DNA from 2 places in the Bacillus sp. LQ16 genome. Region 2 is predicted to be linked to the other one. Evidence: riboswitches for the same ligand, from Rfam matches in the RefSeq annotation. Region 2 holds a riboswitch; the other holds the start of a gene.
What was found. A riboswitch is a leader RNA that binds a small molecule or an ion and turns the genes downstream of it on or off. The one in region 2 is predicted to bind preQ1.
Positions count from the first base shown of each region.

Region 1 (3,197 bases), 260 kb from region 2:
ATGCTACTACTGCAGTAGAAGCAGCTCGCTCACAGCTTGAAATTATGAAATCTGTTGCAGTAGATTTAGATGAACCCTTTTTAATGAACGAGGAAAAGAAACTAAGCAAATGCGAGCAGCAATTAAACGAAGCAAAGCACTAAAAAAACATCCAGAGAATTTTCTCTGGATGTTTTTTTATGACAACTGTTCTCCATACTTTTTCAATGTTTCTCCAACTGTACATTGCCTTATACAAAATGAATGAGCATAATACTTACTATTTGTCTTTCGATTATGTTCTCGCAAGAAACATCCTTCACAATACGTTTCTAATAAGTCATTTACCTCTGTAATGAGTTGCTTTTTATCCACCTTTGCACCTCTCTATTCGGTTATTTCTTTATGACTATCAATAACTGTTCCTTCTAATGCTTGCGTTGCTAATTGATGTGCTTCTTTATTTTGTTTTCTAGATATCGGCTCACATACAAGTTTTAATTTCATTTGCTTCGCCTTTTGTTCAATTTGATCTAAATAATGATTTAAATGTTCATCGTAACAAGGCCATTCTCCGGCTAATTGCTGCAGTACCACTTGTGAGTCTCCGCGAAGTGTAACTGCTTCATACTTAATCCCTAGTTCCTCGAGTATATTCATACCGTATAATAATGATGCATATTCCGCTTCATTATTATCATATATACCTTCTATATATGCATTGCGGCGAATGCGGTAGTTTGTATTTCCTTTTTTATAATACACACATATACCAACGCCAGCTTCTTTCGTTTGCACATCATACCCCCCATCAAAATAAACGAGTATTTCTTGGGGCTCTTCCTCTACTTGCTTACTTAACTTTTTCATCTCTTTTAATGACCATTCTGCGTCCATTTCATCGTAAAATAAAAGTTCCTTAGCTCTTCCTGTTTTCTCAAAATCCTCTGCAAATTGAAGTACTTCTTCTATGTTCATATACTCTGTTGTTAATTCCGTCTGCAATCCACGCTTCGTTTTATACAACCAATGAATTTTATATTTCATACTACATTCCCCTTATGTAAGACTTCTTATATATATCCGGCTAATTGAAGCCTCACTTTATTTTATTATATTTTATCTAGAGTCACAGCATTATATTCAATATGATTACATACAAAAAGAGCTATCCCTATAGGAACAGCTCTTTCATCTATTACATAAATCTTTCAAATTGTACTCGCTTATTAATCCAGTACATTACAGGCATACCGATCGCCATGACAACAAATTCACCGATTGCACAAGTTAACCAAGACAACATAAATGGTAAACCCAATGCAAGATGAAGTTCAATTGCAATCATAAACATTGTAATCGTAAAGATAACTGTATTAAAAATCATACGAGCCCAAACACCTTTAATAAATCGCATAGAAATAATCGTTGCAACTAACGCAAGAATAGATTGCCCTACTCCAAATACTAAATCGTAAGCGATCATAGGTGAGAAAAAGAGATTCGTTAAAAATACACCTAATACAATTCCGTAAATTGCTTTCTTGTTAAATACAACGAGATGATTAAACATCTCTGAAATACGAAATTGTACATTCGTAAAGCCAAATGGCTGAATAAGCATAGAAACAGCAATATATAATGCCGCTAAAATACCATTACCGACTAAAGTTCTAATATTCATGACAAAATCTCCTTAGTTTTTTTACGTGGGATGGTTTCGAACCACGTTATTCGTTTTTTAAGCAACAAGATTATATTTTACGTGGTAGCCCCTCTTTCGTCAATAGATTCCTATCATAAACTACCTTTTTCCTTTTAGACAACGTATAATGAAACATATGAAAGATTTAGGAGGTTTCACTTCATGACAGCAACAATTCAAAATGAAAAAGTGATCGTTTCCATTTCTGACAAAGGTGCAGAATTACAGAGCGTTCGCTTAAAAGAAGACAACACAGAATATTTATGGCAAGGTGATTCTACTTATTGGGGACGCCGTGCACCAATTTTGTTCCCAATTGTCGGCCGATTAGTAGATAATACATACTACGTAGACGGTAAATCATATTCATTAACACAACACGGTTTCGCTCGTGATCTTACTTTCTCTGTGAAAGAACAAAGCGAAACAAAAATCACTTATATCGTTACTAGTAATGAAGAAACATTAAAAAAATACCCATACGAATTCGAACTACTCGTTTCTTATGAGCTAGATGGACAAATCGTTCATGTAACATATGAAGTAAACAATCCTACTTCAAAAGAGATGTTCTTCTCAATCGGAGCACATCCTGGCTTCAACTTCCCTTTATTGGATGGTGAATCATTTACAGATTATCATTTATCGTTTAATGGTTCGGAACGCTTAGAAACAAGCGTATTAGAAGGACCTTATCTTTCAAACAAAAAGCAATTAATCGCTGAAAATACAACTGAATTGCCACTTACATATGATTTATTCAAAAATGATGCGCTTATTTTTGAAAATATGAATACGAATGAAATTTCGATTCGTTCTCATAAACATAATAAATTTGTAAAAGTAGAATTTGATGGCTTCCCATTTGTCGGCGTATGGACACCAGGGGATAACGCACCTTTCTTATGTATTGAACCTTGGTATGGAATCGCTGATGAAATAAATCCAGCAAAAGATTTCAAGGACAAAAAGGGAATTCAATCGTTACAAGCGAATGAAACATTTACATGTCGTTATAGCATCACAATCGGATAACTACTCTATCCCCTACTTCAAAAAGCATTTAAGTAGGGGATAATCTTATAATTTGGAGGTTTCTCATTTTGATTGAAGTATATATTGATGGTGCATCAAAAGGAAATCCTGGTCCTTCTGGTGCAGGAGTGTTTATTAAAGGCGTTCAGCCGCCTGTACAATTATCATTACCACTTGGAACAATGTCCAATCATGAAGCAGAATACCGCGCTTTACTTCTAGCATTAAAATATTGCATCGAGCATAATTATAGCACTGTCTCTTTTCGTACAGATTCCCAGCTTGTCGAACGGGCTGTTGAAAAGGAATACGCAAAAAATAAAATATTTGCACCTCTTTTAGATGAAGCGCTGCAGTACATAAAAAACTTCGATCTCTTTTTTATTAAGTGGATTCCAAGTAGTCAAAATAAAGTAGCTGATGAATTAGCTAGAAAAGCTATATTACAAAATTAACGGGGGTATGAGTGTGAAAAAAG
Region 1 is NZ_CM173491.1:1,655,085-1,658,281, reverse strand. It holds gene AC3EMB_RS08415 (DUF2564 family protein) at 1-143, shown strand, start outside; gene AC3EMB_RS08410 (zinc-finger domain-containing protein) at 178-354, opposite strand; gene AC3EMB_RS08405 (ribonuclease H family protein) at 367-1,026, opposite strand; gene AC3EMB_RS08400 (QueT transporter family protein) at 1,178-1,663, opposite strand; PreQ1 riboswitch class I at 1,670-1,714, opposite strand; gene AC3EMB_RS08395 (aldose 1-epimerase family protein) at 1,847-2,719, shown strand; gene AC3EMB_RS08390 (reverse transcriptase-like protein) at 2,788-3,174, shown strand; gene AC3EMB_RS08385 (DMT family transporter) at 3,188-3,197, shown strand, end outside.
Region 1: it holds a riboswitch for preQ1, as region 2 does, so the genes downstream of both, AC3EMB_RS08400 (QueT transporter family protein) here and queC (7-cyano-7-deazaguanine synthase QueC) in region 2, are expected to answer to the same signal.

Region 2 (3,197 bases):
AATTTGAAGTAACCAATCTTGCCATTTACTCCCTTGCGTTTCAATTGCCGTTCGCATTCCATTTTCTTTTAATATTGAAAGAAGAAACTCAATATTTTTCAGTAATGCCGGATTTCCACCTGAAATCGTAACATGAGAAAAATTTTCTCCTCCAATTGCAACAAGCTCATCCCAAATATCTTCTGGTGTCATCTGTCTAATTTGATCTTTAGCTGATCCATCCCACGTAAAAGCAGAATCACACCAAGCACAGCTATAATCACAACCAGCTGTACGGATAAACATTGTCTTTTGCCCTACAACCATTCCTTCACCTTGAATAGTCGGACCGAATATTTCTAAGACAGGGATTTTACTCATCAAGCATCCACTCCCGTCTTACTTCCGCATAACTAGTCGGCGTCTCAAATAGACGAACAAATTCAACGCGAGCTCCTTTATATTCGTTCAATCGATTCTCTTTTGTTAGTGCTTCTGCCATCTTTTCATAAATCCAAACGACCATATTTTCAGCAGTCGTATTCATTGCAGGTAACGTTTCGTTTAAATAACGATGATCTAAATAAATTTCGATTTCATTCTTCCAAATTTCTTTTATATCTCCAAAGTCAATTGCAAGACCTATTTCATTTACATATCCACTAATTCCAAATACAACTTTATATGTGTGACCATGTAAGTTTTTACATTTCCCTTCATAACAGTGTAAATGGTGTGCTGCATCAAATGTAAATTCCTTGCTGACCATTACTCTTTTATTATGGTATTTGAGTTGTTTACGCTGAATATCCTTGTCCATTTTTTGCAAATTCTCTACGATGCGAAATCCAAAAAAGTTATCCATTAGTTGTTCGCTCCTTCGCGTTCTTGTAGGTACGTATCTAATCCTGCTTTACGAAGTTGACATGCTGGACATTCACCGCAACCATCACCAATGATTCCGTTATAACATGTTAATGTTTTTTCCCGAACAAACTCAAATGCTCCAAGTTCATCTGATAATTTCCATGTTTCAGCTTTATCAATCCACATAAGTGGCGTGTGAATGACAAACGGGTAATCCATAGATAAATTTAAAGTAACGTTTAACGATTTCACAAACACGTCACGGCAGTCTGGATAACCACTGAAATCAGTTTCACATACACCCGTTACAATATGACGTGCTCCAACTTGTTTTGCCAATACAGCAGCAAATGATAGGAAGAGTAAATTTCGTCCATCTACAAATGTCGACGGCAATTCACCTTCTTCATGTGTAATCTCCATATCCGTTCTCGTTAACGCATTTGGAGCAAGTTGATTTAATAGACTCATATCTAGTACCGTATGCTTTATTCCTAGCTCTTTTGCAATTTCCGCTGCACAATCAATTTCTAGCTTATGACGTTGATTGTAATTAAATGTTACAGCTTCTACCTCTGCAAACTGCTCTATTGCCCAAAATAAACATGTCGTACTATCTTGTCCTCCACTAAAAACAACAACTGCTTTTTCTTTTTTCATTTCACTCATTCTCCTTCTCTACTATAAATAAGAAGAAAGAACGTTCTTGAACTGTCACAATAAAAAAACAAAACAATACCTAAGGATATTGTTGTTTCCATAGTTTTTTATAGAGGGAGTTCGCGAACCTCTCCCGCGCGGTGCACGGAATTTCTTCTTTCATTGACACAGCTTATTGTAACATATTGTATACTAGCGTAAAAATTTCTGATTTTTCCGCTATTTATCATTTCATTTCTTTCATTTTATAGTATGATTAATTTAATATAAGAAGAGAGGAGGCATCCCACTGAAATCCTTTATTATTTATCTCTTTTTAAATATATTATTCATCCTGATTACAATGCTCGTATATCATTTATTTTGGAATCAAAAAGGGAAACGCTCTCCTAAATTAAATTCAGCTATATTCATTGTACTCTGTTGCCTCGCTACCGTACTCTGTATTACATTTGCAGCAAAAACAAATAATGGTTTTCAATTTGATATGCGCCATATTGTATTAATTGTCGGTACATTAACGGGAGGGCCTATTGCTGGTGGTTCTATCTTAGTTGTATTAAACATATATCGCTTATTATTAGGTGGGATCGGTGTTTTCCCATCTCTTATCGGTTCTGTTCTTCTATTTATTGTTCTACTATTAACATATAAATTTTTCAATCGAACTTCTAATCGTATAAAAATAACACTTGCTATTATCTACAGTCTCACATACGGATTTAGTTGGATACCCTTCTTCCTTTCAAAGGTTACAAATAAGACTGATTATATACCGCATATTATTGTGTATGAGTTATGTTCAATGCTTGGTACGATTCTAATTTTATATTTACTACACATATTACAAACTCAAGTTCGTCTCCAAAACGAACTTATAAATGCTGAAAAATTTCATTTAATTGGTGAAATGGCAGCGTCTATCTCTCATGAAATTCGCAATCCATTAACTTCAACAAAAGGGTTTTTACAACTGTTACAATCAGAGACATGCACTGAGCAGGAACGAAAATTATATATCGACATTGCCATTAACGGCATTGAACAAGCAAATCATGTTCTTACAGATTATTTAACCTTTGCTAAACCAAGCATTGAAAAAGAACAAACATTACAGTTAGAAGAAGAATTACTACATGCATTGTCGTTAATTACACCGCTTGCTAATTTAACAAATGTACGTACTCATTATATAAAGCAAAGCACTTCTTTTTTTATCGCTGGAGAAAAGCAAAAACTAAATCAATGTTTATTAAATATTTTAAAAAATTGCATTGAGGCTATGCCAAAAGGCGGTGATCTTTATTTCACATTAGTTCCTGATCATAAGCATATTCAGTTATATATAAAAGATACAGGAGTCGGTATGGATTCAGAACAAGTAAAACGTCTTGGCTCGCCTTTCTATTCAACGAAAGAAAAAGGCACTGGACTTGGAATGATGGTCGTATTCAGTGTTGTTCAAGCTATGAATGGAAAAATTGATATTATAAGTGAAAAAGGAATCGGTACAACCTTTTTATTAACTTTTCCACTCATACAAAAAACGTGATGAAATAATCATCACGTTTTTTCTGTTCCTTCAACTAATTCAGCAAAAGCTTTCACTTTTCCGTGCGGTTGTTGATTTTCTTTACGCGCTTTCCAGGCGCGCTCTTCTTCTCGCTTCTTCTTAGACATATTTTTTCAAC
Region 2 is NZ_CM173491.1:1,399,331-1,402,527, reverse strand. It holds gene queE (7-carboxy-7-deazaguanine synthase QueE) at 1-360, opposite strand, end outside; gene queD (6-carboxytetrahydropterin synthase QueD) at 353-844, opposite strand; gene queC (7-cyano-7-deazaguanine synthase QueC) at 844-1,506, opposite strand; PreQ1 riboswitch class I at 1,600-1,643, opposite strand; gene kinB (sporulation sensor histidine kinase KinB) at 1,850-3,058, shown strand; gene AC3EMB_RS07050 (DUF6254 family protein) at 3,070-3,186, opposite strand.